2 regions of the Gelria sp. Kuro-4 genome follow, and region 2 is predicted to be linked to the other one. Evidence: riboswitches for the same ligand, from Rfam matches in the RefSeq annotation. Region 2 holds a riboswitch; the other holds the start of a gene.
What was found. A riboswitch is a leader RNA that binds a small molecule or an ion and turns the genes downstream of it on or off. The one in region 2 is predicted to bind molybdenum cofactor.
Positions count from the first base shown of each region.

Region 1: it holds a riboswitch for molybdenum cofactor, as region 2 does, so the genes downstream of both, K5554_RS13905 (hypothetical protein) here and K5554_RS01580 (substrate-binding domain-containing protein) in region 2, are expected to answer to the same signal.

Region 1 covers NZ_AP024619.1:2,776,211-2,782,937, forward strand. The annotation lists gene K5554_RS13885 (YtrH family sporulation protein) at 1-40, shown strand, start outside; gene K5554_RS13890 (LysM peptidoglycan-binding domain-containing protein) at 498-1,484, opposite strand; gene K5554_RS13895 (superoxide dismutase) at 1,682-2,311, shown strand; FMN riboswitch at 2,470-2,626, shown strand; gene K5554_RS13900 (ECF transporter S component) at 2,693-3,268, shown strand; molybdenum cofactor riboswitch at 3,571-3,687, shown strand; gene K5554_RS13905 (hypothetical protein) at 3,747-4,775, shown strand; gene K5554_RS13910 (metallophosphoesterase) at 4,813-6,081, shown strand; gene K5554_RS13915 (ECF transporter S component) at 6,068-6,727, shown strand, end outside.
Region 2 covers NZ_AP024619.1:293,731-300,457, forward strand. The annotation lists gene K5554_RS14540 (glycine betaine ABC transporter substrate-binding protein) at 1-324, shown strand, start outside; gene K5554_RS01570 (energy-coupling factor ABC transporter ATP-binding protein) at 424-1,191, opposite strand; gene K5554_RS01575 (ABC transporter permease) at 1,188-1,886, opposite strand; gene K5554_RS01580 (substrate-binding domain-containing protein) at 1,941-2,840, opposite strand; molybdenum cofactor riboswitch at 2,913-3,030, opposite strand; gene K5554_RS14635 (molybdenum cofactor synthesis domain-containing protein) at 3,152-4,135, opposite strand; gene moaC (cyclic pyranopterin monophosphate synthase MoaC) at 4,123-4,617, opposite strand; gene moaA (GTP 3',8-cyclase MoaA) at 4,621-5,592, opposite strand; gene K5554_RS01600 (molybdopterin biosynthesis protein) at 5,564-6,727, opposite strand, start outside.

The DNA of each region.
Region 1 (6,727 bases), 400 kb from region 2:
CCTGGCCTGTCTCTTGGTGGCGGGGCTGGTGAAAAGCTGATGGCGCGCCTGGTACGGCCGCTGGCCTGCCTTGTCCTGGGGTTTCTCCTCGGCAACCTCTTTTACAATTTTCTGGCCGGTCGCTGGTTCGATGAACTGCACGCCCAGCGGCTGGAGCTGCAGGCCAAGCTGGCGGCGGCGGAAACCCGCCTGGCACGGCTGGAAGAAAGCCTGGCGGCGGCCAGTGAACCGGTGGTGCGCGAGGTTGAGGTGCGGGTGGGCTCTCCGCTCAACGCCGCGCTTAAGGCGCAGGTGAAAAAAGAGGTGGAAGAGTGGCTGAGCGTATTCATCGGCCGCCCCCTGACCGCCCTCGACCCGGAAACCATTCCCTTTCTGGTGCACCGGCGCAGCCTTAAATTAAACGGCCGCTCGTATCTCCTGACTGTCGAAACCACAGTCCTCACCGAGCGGCTGCTCATGTACGTCCGCGTGCAACAGGAAGACGGCCGCAGCTCTGCTCAGGCGCCGGGCGGGGCCTGCGTGACGGCAGGCTGCTTCACCGGCGCCGCCTGCGGTTCTTTGGGCGGCAGGATGAGTTGCTGCCCAGGTAAAATGAGGCGCGGATTGGCGAGCCGGTTGTGGCGCGATACCTCCAGGTAGAAGTCCCCCTGCCCGTAAAAACGTTCGCTGATGCCCCAAAGGGTATCCCCGGGGCGCACAATGTATTTCTGCCCGGCAGGGGCATCCGGTGCCGGCAACGAACCGGTCATCTCTCCCGTACCCGCCGGCCAGCCCTCCCCGGGGATGGGTGCCGCCGCCGCACCCGCTTGTCCTTCTCTTTGTCCTTCTCCGTCGCCGGGTGCCGCAGCTGCACCGGCCGGGGCCTTGGTAGCAGCAGGTGCTTCCCCGGCCGCGGGGCCGTGCCGGGATAACCGGGTGAGGCCGACCAGGGCGGCAACCAGGAGAACACCGGCCAGCAGCACCACCAGAAGGCGGCGCGGCTTCACCAGGCGCCAGCGGGGGCGCAGGGCAGGCGCCGCCGTAGCGGCCGTCTCGCCTACCGCGTAGGTTCCTGCGCCGGCCGCCACGGGGACAATCGCCCCGCCTTCCCAGCCATAGAGCGCCTCGCGCCCCAGCTCAGTATCGAGCACCAGAGCCACCTGCCAGGGCTCGCTGAAGTGTTCCTTGTGCACCGCCATGTCGTAGCCGGAAAGAAAGGCGCCCAAGCCGCAATGCGTGTGAAACCAACCCACCACCTGGAAAGAAGGGTACTCGCTTTGGCCCCGGGCGCTGAGTTCCGACACCAGTTCCGGCGTGAAGCGGATGCTGCTCCCCACTGAGTCCGCCCCCTGCGCCAGGAGCGCGGCCTCCACCCGTACCGCCAGCGCCCGGCCACGGTGCACGCGGCCCAAGAGGATACCGCCGATCTCGCGCCCCTGGGCCTGGCGCGCCCAGGTTAAGATTTCACTCAGCACCGTGTGCGCCACATGCACCCGTCCCGGCATCTTTATCCCCCCACCGGCGTCCCCTTGCCGGAATTATTAGAAGTTGCCAATCTAACTGCTATATTCGCGTTCGGAGCCGAGATCCCTGCCGGGCCCCCTGGTAATTAACAAAAGTAACTGTAACCGACCCGAAGTGCGGTGCGTAAGCTATTGAGGACACGTAGCGAGGACATCCGTCGCCCAAGGAGGAATACCGAATGGCGCAGCTTACACCCCGGCCCCTGCCCTACACCTCCCTTCCCGGCCTCTCGGCACGCCTGCTGACCGAGCACTACAAGCTGTACCTCGGTTATGTGAATAAAACCAACGAGATCTGGAGCCTGCTCCGCACCGTCAATCGGCAGACGGCCAACGCCACCTACAGCCCCTACCGCGAGCTGAAGTTGGAAGAGACTTACGCGCTCAACGGAGTTAAACTGCACGAGCTCTATTTCGGCAACCTGGGCGGGACCGATGGTCCCCCCAGCGGCGAGGTAAGCTTTTTCCTGCAGCGCGATTTCGGATCGACCGAGGCCTGGGCCCGCGACTTCCGCGCTCTCGGCCTCTCCGCCCGCGGCTGGGGCATCCTGGCCCTCGACCTTGACGACCGCACCCTGCACAACTTTCTGCTCGATGCCCACAATGTGGGCGGCATCCAGCGCACGGCGCCCCTTCTCGTCCTAGACGTTTACGAACACGCCTACTTCATTGATTATGGCACCAACCGTTCCGGCTACCTGGATGCCTTCTTTGCCAACATCGATTGGGAAGAGGTCAACCGGAGGCTCCGCCCTTATCTGGCGCGCAGCGCCCCGGTACCTACACTGAACACCGATTTCTTCGCCTAAGCCGGGACAGCCCTTCAGCGCTCCGTAGAAAGCGCTGGGCCGGGCAGAAAAACAGCCAGCGGCGCTCAGGAAGGTAGAACGGGCCTGGTCCCGTCCCATCCCCCTTGTTTTCTTGCCCGCCCTGTGCTATAGTTCGGTATGATAAAAACTATAAGGAAGAAGGCCTTCAGGGCAAGGTGAGGGGCCGGGCCCCCAATTCCTGACCGGCGGTGAAGCCTCCAGCGCAGCCTGTGAGGATTAGCCCGCGAGCCACCGAGGTGGTTGATCTGGTCGAAACCAGAGCCGACGGTATAGTCCGGATGGAAGAAGGTAGTGCTGTTCGCCCATTTCCCCGGAAGGCTTTTCTTCCGGGGATTAATTTTTAAGGAGGTCATGGTTTAGATGTCCCATCTGCGCGGCACCCGGTATCTGGTCAAGGTGGCCCTCCTCGGCACCCTCGGTTTCCTCCTCATGTACCTGGAGTTCCCGCTTCCTTTCATGCCGACTTTCCTCAAGTTCGATTTCGGCGACGTCCCCGCCCTCATCGCCGGCTTCGCTTTCGGCCCGGCGGCCGGTGTGCTGGCCGAGGCGATCAAGTGCATCGTCTTCCTCCTCTCCGGCCGCTCTGAGGCCGGGATCATCGGTGTGAGCGCCAACTTCGTCACCGGGGCGAGCCTTGTGCTCGCCGCCGCCCTGGTGTACCGGCGCGTGCACACTCTTCAAGGCGCCGTCCTCTCCCTTTTCGTCGGCACCCTGGCCATGACCGCCACCGTTACCATCGCGGACATCTATATCTTTCTCCCGCTCTGGAACGTGCCCGCTCAGCAGATCCTTCCCCTGGCGGTGAGTGCCATCGTCCCCTTCAACCTGATAAAGGGCACCCTCACCTCCACCGCCACATTCCTCCTTTACAAGCGCGTCAGCGCCCTCCTGGGGGCCCCCGCCCTCGTCTCCCAGCCGGCCAAGGCCCGGCCCTAACATCCCTTTCCTAGCCCCCACGCGCAGAGAGGCCCGGGTGCAGCACCTGCACCCGGGCCTTTGCCACCTAACGCCTTCTTAGTAATCCCCCCACAGGCGCGGCCCCGGGGTTCCCAGCCCGCCTTACCCTGGTGCAAAAGTACCGGCTCGCCGGGGTGGCCAGCTGGCAGCGCGGCTGGCCGAACCTTGGGTGTGGGAACTCCTGGCTCGCGAACCGTAAGGCTGGGAAGACCTCCCTCTGTGTAAAAATTCGGGGTTGAAGAAGGAAAAGGCTGCTCGCTGGCGAATTAAGAATATAAGTTTATACCATTTTTCTCCGAGTCCAGCCGCCTAAGGCGTAGCTAAGGCGATGGACCGATAGGGTAAGCGGGGAAACCTGCTTGCCTCCCGGTGCGGAAAGGAGAAAAGCGGACTTAAGGCCCGTTCTGCTTTCCGCAGAACGGGCCTTAATTTCATAAACAAGGGAGGAGTAAGAAAAATGTCAACGTGGAAAAGCGTAAGAACTTATGTCTTGATCTTGGGTCTGGCCCTGCTCCTGCTCAGTGCCGGCTGCGCCGGCGGGCGGAAGGCCCCAGCGGAAAAAGAGCCCGCTGCCCCCGCCCCCACCGCCGGCGTTAAAGTGGCGCTTGTGGATGCGGCCGGGGCGAGCAGCGAGGTGGACTTGAGCCGGTTTCCGGCCGTAAGCGCCAAGGGCGGCTACAAAAAGTCCACCGGCACCATCGTCGGCCCCGACGGCTTTACCGGCGTCAAGGTGAAAGACCTCCTCGCCCAGCTAAAGTGGGACCCGGCGACGCAGGCCGTGCAGGTGGTAGCAGCTGACGGCTACGCCATGACCTTCACCGCCGACCAGGTGGAAGGCAACCTGCTCACCTACAACCAGGACGGCTCCCCGGCCAAGCTGGGCGGCGTGGAGATGATCCTGGCCTACAAAACAGACGGGAAAGAGGAAAAAGACCTGCCGCGGATCGTTTTCGTGGGCGGGAACGCCCCTTTGACCGACGGCCATTTCTGGGTGAAGAACGTGGCCAAGATAGCCCTGACCCAGGCGCCCACGGAGTGGAAGCTGAACCTGAGCGGCGTGGAGAAAGCGGAGCTCGACCGCTCCACGTTTGAAAGCTTGGCCACCTGCACCGCCACCCCGCACCCCGCCGTCACGTACAAACACACGGATAAAGAAGGCAAAGAACACGAGTACAAGGGCGTACCGCTCTGGGTGGTGCTCTCCATGGTGGACGGCGCCGACAGCCCGGGCGGTCACTATGTATTTAACGATGACCTGGCCAAGCAGGGTTACACCGTTCAGGTGGTGGCCAAGGATGGCTTTATGGCAGAGCTTTCCGCCCAGGACGTGGCACGCAACCAGAACATCATCCTGGCCTACTGGAAGGACGGGGAGCTGCTCCCGCCGGACGAAGGCCCGCTGGCGCTCACGGGGGCCGGCCTCAAGAGCAACAAGGAACGAATCAAGCAGGTGGCCGAAATCCGCCTCACCAACCTGCCTAAGTGAACCCTAAGAAAGGCGGCGGGCAAAGATGAGGCTGCCGATGCGGTTGCGCAGGCCGCTGGTGCTTGTAGCGTCCCTCCTCTTTCTCAGCCTGCTTGCTGCCACCGGCTGTGCCGGCACCACCCCCCGCAGCCTTACCTTGGCCGTGGTGGGCGATAGCCAGGGCCGAAGCGCTGTCTGGGAAGCCGTCGTCGACGCGATCAATGCGGAAAGTCCGGCCTTCGTCGTCCACTGCGGCGACCTGACGCCGGCGGGCACCCGCGAGCAATACCTCTACTTTAAGGAGCAGGCTGAGAAGCTGCGCGTCCCCTTCTACGCCGTGCCGGGCAACCACGATGTCCGCGGCCAGGGACGCCGTCTCTTTACGGAGTTGACCGGTTCCCCGCCGTGCTGGTCCTTTGCCCGGGACGGATATCACTTCCTGGGACTGGATGACGCCGACGGTGAACTCTCCCAGGAGCAGCTGGACTGGCTGGCGGCGGAACTGGCGCGGCCTGGTCCCAAGCTCATCTTTCTTCACGTCCCCCTGTGGGACCCACGCCCAGGAGAAGACCACGCCTTAAAGAGCGCGGAAGAAGCCGCCCAGCTGCATGCACTTTTCCGGCAGCACCAGGTCATCGCCGTCTTCAGCGGCCATGTTCACCTCTTCGCCTGCCGGGAAAAGGACGGCATAACCTATGTGACCACCGGCGGTGCCGGCGCGCCCCTCTACGCGCCGCGGGCGGCCGGCGGCTTTCACCATTGGACCCGCGTGCAGCTTTCGGGCGGTCGAGTTAAGGTGGAGGCCGTACCGGTAGAACCGGCAGCCACAGAGCCTACGGTGACGGTTACCACGCCGTCAGCGACCCGCTCCTTCACGCTGGAAGAACTGCTGGCGTTTCCCGCCGTTACGGTGAAAGCGGCCTTTGAGAACCAGTTCGGCAACCGGGGCGGCGAAGGAGAGTATACGGGAGTACCTCTTGCCCACCTCCTGGAGGCGGTGAACGGCCTTTCGCCCGGCCAGACGCTTAAGGTGGTGGCTGAAGACGGCTACAGCCAGGAGTTCGGTTACGCCAATCTCTACCCAGCTAAAGAATGGCTTAAGTTGCAGGGAAGCATGCTCCTGGCCTACGAGAAGGACGGGCGGCTGGCGCCGGACTGGGAAGAAGGACCGCGCCTGGTGCTGGCCCCGGCGGATGGGCTCTACAGCAACACCGACTGCGCCCAGACCTCTCTGCCCGGCCAGGGTTGGAACGTCTATCCCTCGGCCGGCGGGCGCTGGGTGAGACAGGTCAAGCGGATCGAGGTGGTAAAAGATGCAGGAGAATAAAGCGTGCGGCTATTACCTGACCACGCGGGAGCTCATTACCATGGCCGTCCTGAGTGCCCTGGGCGGGGTGCTCAGCGCCTACGTGGGCTATCTCGGCAACCTGGTGAACCAATTCTTCGGCGTGCCGTTCGGAGCCGGCCAGTTCATGGGCGGGCTGCACGTGTTCTGGTTCATCGTTCTGGCCGGGCTGGTGCGCAAGCCCGGCGCCGTCACGGCGGTCGGCCTCCTTAAGGGACTGGTGGAGATGCTCACCGGCAGCACCCACGGCGCAGTCATCGTGCTGGTGTGCGTCGTGCAGGCGGCGGCGGTGGATGCCGTGATCTCCCTCCGGCGCGAGCCGGGGCTGGGCACCTACCTGGTTGCCGGCGCGGCGGGGACCGTCAGCGAGGTCATTCTCATGCAGCTGCTTTACTTTTCCGGCGCCCCGGCCTGGTACATTCTCCTTATGACCGCCCTGGCGGCCGCCTCCGGCGTCATCTTCGCCGGCTATCTGGGCAGCGGGGTGCTGGGGTTGCTGGAACACGGGCGGCCCGCCGCAGCAGGGCCGGTCGCCCCGCGCGCCCGCACCGTCCAGTTCGCCATAACCCTCCTTCTCGGCGCTCTTCTCGCCGGGGGCGCCGTGTTCTACTACGCCTGCGTCTTCGAG
Region 2 (6,727 bases):
GCAGCCCTCAAGAAGGCCATCGACAACAAGGAGTGGATTGTGGTCACCGGCTGGGCGCCCCACTGGAAGTTCGCCCGCTGGGATCTCAAGTTCCTGGAAGACCCCAAGAAGGACTATGGTGAAGTCGAGAACATTCACATCACCGCCCGCAAAGGGCTGGCAGAAGATATGCCGGAAGTGGCCGACTTCCTGAAAAACTTCAAGCTCAACGCCCAGCAGCTGGGTGACTTGGAAGGCCGCATCGCCGACGGGGAGGAGCCGCCGGCGGCAGCCAAGGCCTGGATGGCCGAGAACAAAGACGTCGTCGACAGCTGGTGGAAGTAACCGGGAATAAGAATGCATCTTAACCACCCCGCCCAGCCGCATCGTCAAGAACATCCTGGAAAAAGAGCTGGGCTGCAAGGGTCCGGCTGCCGCAACTACTTATTGCGCTTCAGGTTGTGGTTTTTGCAGAATTGATAAAAACGCTGCTAAGTTGATACCTGACCCCGGGTGGGCGAGGGCGCCCCAGCGCGGGTGGGCGGCGATGGCCGCAGGCGTACCCTCGGCCTGCACTGCGCCACCGGCCAGCACCGCCACGCGGGTGGCCAGCGCGCTCACCTCGCGGAAGTCGTGGGTCACAAGGACTGCTGTGGTGCCCGTGCTGCCGAGTACGTTCTTGAACTCCTGGATGAGTCCGGCGCGCGCAATGACGTCCACCGAAGCAAAGGGCTCATCGAGCAGCAGTACCTCCGGTTCCAGAGCGAAGGCCCTGGCCAGGCTCACCCGCTGGGCTTCGCCGCCCGAAAGGGTGAGGGCCGGCTGGTCGGCCAGGTGGAGCACGCCGAAGCGCTCCAGCCAGACCCGGGCCTTGGCCTCCGCCTCCCGGCGCCGGCCGCGCAGCTTAAGCCCCACCGCCGCGTTCTCGAGCACCGTGGTATCGAGGAGCAGCGGTTCCTGAAACACCACCGCGAGCCGGCGGCGCACGGCAAGGGCGTTGGCGCGCGTGACGCGCTGGCCGTGGAAGAACACGGCCCCGCTTTTCGGCAGGTCCAGGCAGGCCAGGGCGGTAAGCAGTGTGCTCTTGCCCGCGCCGTTGGGGCCGATGACGGCGAGCACTTCGCCCGGCTCCACCGTAAGGTGGGCGACGCTTAAGATGCGCCGCCCGCCTTTTCTTATCACCATGTCGCGCGCTTCCAGCACCGCCGTCACAAGCGCCGCCTCCTCTGCTGCACGATGGTGAGGACATACGTGATGCTGTAGGCGAGAAGCATGAGAACAAACCCCAAAGCCAAGGCCATGTCGAAGTTCCCTTTGCTCACCTCGAGCACGATGGCCGTGGTGAGGACGCGCGTGTACCAGCGCACGTTGCCGCCCACCGCCATGGACGCCCCCACCTCGGAGATGACGCTTCCCAGGCCGGCCATCACCGCCGCCAGGATCCCGAAGCGCACCTCGCGGATGATGAGCCACCAGAACTGAAGCGGTGAGGCGCCCAGGGCCAAAACCTGAAGGCGCAGTTTCGGGTTGAGCTGTTGCACCGCAGCCATGGTGAGGCCGGTCACCACCGGCGCCGCGATCACCGCCTGGGCGATAACGATGGCCGTGGGGGTGTACATGAGGTTAAGCATGCCCAACGGCCCGTTGCGCCAGAGGAGGATGCTCACCCAGAGCCCCACCACCGTGGGCGGCAGGCCCATCCCGGTATTCACAGCGCCTACCAGAAGCTCCCGGCCCCGAAAGCGCGCCACCGCCAGGTACAGCCCCAAAGGCACGCCCAAACCCAGGCTGATCAGGGTGGCCAGGCCCGACACCCGCAGGGTGAGGAAGGTAATCTGCAGCACCTCCGGGTCGCCGCTTACGAGCAGGCGGAAGGCCTTGGCCAGACCTTGCACCACTAAATCCATTTTATCACCTTAGGCTCGGGAGACCGGCACTGGCGCGGCCCCCCGGTGTTCACCCTAATAGGTGTCCGGCTTCCCGGCATCCGGGAAGAAGAGGGACTGGCCGAACTTGTCTTTGCCGAAGTCGCCAATCACCTTTTGCGTTTCAGCGTCCACCATAAAGTCGGCAAAGGCCTTGCCGCCGGCGGCGTTCACCTTGGGGAACTTATCGGGGTTGACCTGCATCACGTGGTACACGTTAAGGAGCGACTTGTCTCCCTCGAGCAGGATGGTGAGGGCCAGGTTCTTCTTGAGCGCCAGGTAGGTGGCACGGTCGGTCAGGGTGTAGCCGCCCTTTTCCGAGGCGATGTTCAGCGTCTGGCCCATGCCGGTACCGGACTCCTGGTACCAGGAACCCTTGGGTTCGATTTGGGCTGCTTTCCAGAGCTCGAGCTCCTTCTTGTTGGTCCCGGAGTCGTCGCCGCGCGAGACGAAGAGGGCCTTGGCCTGGGCGATCTTCTTGAAGGCATCCGCCGTGGTGGCCGAACCCTTGATCTTGGCGGGGTCCTTTTCCGGCCCGACGATGATGAAGTCGTTGTGCATGACCAGCCGGCGGTCAATGGCCGCCCCGCTTTCCACTACCTTCTTCTCCGCTGCCGGGGCGTGCACCAGGAGCACGTCCGCCTCGCCCCGCTCGCCCATGGCCAGGGCCTGGCCGGTGCCGACCGCCACCGTCTTTACCCGGTAGCCCGTCTTCTGCTCAAAAATGGGGATGAGGACATCCAAGAGGCCGCTGTCCTGGGTGCTGGTGGTGGTGGCGAGGATGACCTCTTTACTGCCCGCCGGGGCACCGGCCGGCTGCGCCGGCTCCTTACCGGCTTCCTGATCGGCCTGCTGCTCCGGCCGGGCCTTCGGCGCGCAGCCGAAGAGGGCCAGGGCAAGCAGAACACAGAGGGCCACGACAAGATACTTTTTCACCTGCGGTCTCTCCTTTGCGGCAGTTTACCCCCTCCGTGCACCTCCTTTTGCCGCCCGGTACCGGCCCGGGGGGCGGCCGGCCCTGCACCTTCTTTCCAAATGCGGGAGGCCAGGCTGTTTCCGGCCTAACCCTAACGCCCCGCCGCCGTAGCTCCCGCCTTAGGCGCACGGGGTCGAAGATGCTGACCGCCGGGAACTGCTTGGGAGCCGGAAAGAGCGGCTTCCCGCCTACCGGACAATACACGAATTACGCCGGTCGGCGGACAACCCCTCTAAGGCGGATGAGCGTTCCTACGGTCAACGTGCAGACTCTACTCGGCTTCGCCTTGGAACGAATGGACGGCTTTGAACTGCCGGTCGGCCGCAGGCCGCCCGCACTCGGCGGCGCGGCCGGTGAGGACGGCCAGGCCGTGCGGCAGGGCCGGCAGGATGACGCTGAGGTTTTCCTCCACACCGCGGGGGCTGCCGGGGAGGTTCACGATCAGCGTACGCCCGCGGATGCCGGCTACGGCGCGGGAAAGGAGGGCGTGCGGCGTTTTGGCGAAGCCCGCCGCGCGCATGGCCTCGGGGAGGCCAGGCACCAGCTGGTCGACCACGTCCAGGGTGGCCTCCGGGGTAACGTCGCGAGGTCCGAGCCCCGTGCCGCCGGTGGTAAGGATAAGGTCGATGGCCCGCTCGTCGGCCAAGCGCTTAAGCTCGGCCGCGAGCTCTTCGCGCTCGTCGGGCAGAACCTTGTACTCCACCACCTCGCCCAGCTCTGCCACCAGCCGGCGAATCACCTGGGCGCCGGTATCTTCGCGTTCCCCGCGCGCCCCCTTGTCGCTGGCGGTGACGATGGCCAGGCGGTAACCTTCTTCGATCAGGATGGGATCACCGTTTCTAACCCGGCCCCCTAAGAGCACGCGGGCGAAGATCCCTTCGCGGGGCATGATGCAGTCGCCCACCTGCTGGTAGATGGCGCAGCCGTGGTGGCACTTTTTCCCGATCTGGGTGACCTCCAGCAGCACGTCCGCGCCTACCTTCAGGCGGGTGCCGACGGGCAGGTGGGCAACGTCAATTCCTTCGGTGGTAAGGTTCTCCCCAAAGTCGCCGGGAACCAGCTTAATCCCCTTGGCGATCATCTTATCGACACTCTCTTGAGCCAAGAGGCTCACCTGCCGGTGCCACGGACCGGCATGGGCGTCGCCCTCGACACCGTAACCGGGTCTAAAGACCCCTTCTCCCCGGTCCTCTTTGCGGGTTCCCTTGGCGGTGCTGGTACAGACCGCCTTTACGCGGCCGGCTACCCTTCCCATGGTTCCTCACCCTCCCGCCGGTAAATACCGCTCTTGCCGCCGGACTTGGCCACCAGGCGGATGTGCTCGATGCTCATACCTTTGTCCACGGCCTTGCACATGTCGTAAACGGTCAGGGCAGCCACGCTCACCGCTGTAAGCGCTTCCATCTCGGCACCGGTCCGGCCGGCCAGCGTCACCTCTGCCTCAATCTCCACGCAGCTCGCCCCTTTATCCAGTCTGAGCCGCACCTCTACCCCGCCCAGGTTGAGCGGGTGGCACAAGGGGATAAGGTGCGGCGTTTCTTTCGCCGCCATAATGCCGGCCAGGCGCGCCGCCGCCAGCACATCGCCCTTGGGGACGCCGCCTGCAGCGATCAGCGCCAGCGTGGCCGGGGCCATCTTAACCGCCCCCCGCGCCACCGCACGGCGCTGGGTGACCGGCTTTTGCCCCACGTTCACCATGTGGGCTTCGCCGGCCGGCGTAAGATGCGTAAGTTCCATGCTCTAGCCCCCTATCTGGCACATCACGCGGGTGTGCTCGGTATAGCTCGCCAGGTCGTGGTGGGTCGGCTTCAGCTCCAGCGCCCGCCGGAAAGCACCCTTCAGTTCCCCGGTGCCGGCACCGCCCCGCAGCAGCCCCCGCACGTCCACCTCCACGTCGGACGCCAGGCAGGGCTTGAGCCGGCCATCGGCCGTAAGGCGCAGGCGGTTGCAGCGCGCGCAAAAGGCTTCCGAAAGGGCGGCGATGAAACCCACCGTCCCCGGTGCCCCCGGGAAGCGCCAGGCTGCCGCCGGGCCCGCCCCGGCCACGTCGGCCGGCTCCAAGAGCCCTGCCTTTTCCACGGCCGACCGGACGGCCGCCATGGGCAGGGCATGGGCCGCCGCCCAGTCGAGGTCCGCCCCCAGCGGCATCACCTCAATAAAGCGCACGTGCAGGGGAAGCCGGCGCGTAAGGGCCGCGAGCTCACCGATCTCATCGTCATTCACCCCGGCCAAGGCCACCGTGTTGATCTTCACCGGGTCAAGGCCCACCGCCAGGGCAGCCTCGATCCCCGCCCAGGCATCGGCCAGGGTGCCCCGGCGGGTGATGGCCCGAAAGCGCTCCGGCCGCAGCGTGTCTAAGCTGACATTTACCCGTTTCAGCCCGGCCTGCTTGAGCGGCGCCGCCAGCGGGGCCAGCAACGTGCCGTTGGTCGTTAAGGAAAGGTCCTCAAGGCCAGGGATGGCGGCGAGCTGGGCCACCAGCTTGGTAAGCCCCAGGCGCGCCAGCGGCTCCCCGCCGGTCAGGCGTACCCGCCGGATACCCAGGCTCACCCCTACCTCCACCAGGCGCACGATCTCTTCGTAGTGCAGAATCTCGTCGTGGGCCTTGGGCCGTACCCCTTGCGGCGGCAGGCAGTACAGGCAGCGCAGGTTGCAGCGGTCCGTCACCGAAACCCGCAGGTAATCAATCTCCCGTCCCAGCCGGTCGCGCATCCTCCTCCCCCCTTCGTGGCCACTGGATCTTGCCGGTATCCCTGAGGTCGTAGCCCCCCAGGGCTGTAACCTGTTCTTTGAATTCGGGACTCTGGATGATGCTCAGGACGGCCCTGACCCCGGGGTGATCCAGGTAAACAGCAGGGATGGCCAGGTCGTAGCGTTCCGCCCGCCAGGGAATGAAGTCCAGCTCCAGGGCGCGCGCCGCCGACAGGACACCTAAGCCCACGTCCGCCGCCCCGCTCTTTACGGCTGCCGCCACTGCGGTGTGGGTGTACTCCTCGCGCTGGTAGCCCTGGATCTTCTGCGGGTCGATGCCTTCCTCCTTCAAGGCCCGGTCGAGGAGCACCCGCGTGCCGGCACCTTTCTGCCGGTTGATGAAGGTAACATCCGGACGGGTAAGGTCGGCCAGCGTCCGGATTTCTTTCGGATTCCCCGGCGGCACCAGCAAGCCTTGCTCGCGGTAAACGAGGGTGATAAGGTACACCTCTTCCTCAGGAAGATACCGTTTGAGGTAGGGGATGTTGTACTCGCCGGTTTCCTCATCCAGGAGGTGCGTTCCCGCCAGGTGGGCCTCACCGCGGCGCAGGGCGAGAAGTCCCCCCAGGCTCCCCACATGGGCGGAGGAGAGCGTAAATTCCGGGTATTTCTCCCGCAGCAGGTTGGCGATGATGTCGAGCGTGAGGTCGTGGCTGCCGACGGCCACCACCGTGCCCCGGATTTCCATCTCGCTCTTGAGCAAGCTGACCTCCACCTGCGCCCCCGCCTTGATCCCCTCGCTGCCGCGCGGCACCTTCAGGATCCCGTCGGCCCGCACGAGGGAGGTGGTGAGGGCGGCGCCGCGCGGGAGCGGCGTGGCCATAAGGTGGGGGCCGACGGGGCCGAGCTTGACGCGCACGAACTCGTCCACGCCCAGGGGCGAAGTGAGGCTGCGGGCCAGACGGGCCGTAACCTTGGGCGGCTCTTCCGGCGGGAGGCCCAGGAGGCGGGTGAGAAGCGGCTTGAGGTACAGCTCGAGCGCCAGCACGGCCGAAGCCGGGTAACCCGGTACGCCGATCGTTGGTTTGCCCTGGACGCTGCCTAGAATAACCGGTTTCCCCGGCCGGGTGGCCGCACCGTGCACGAACAGCCGCCC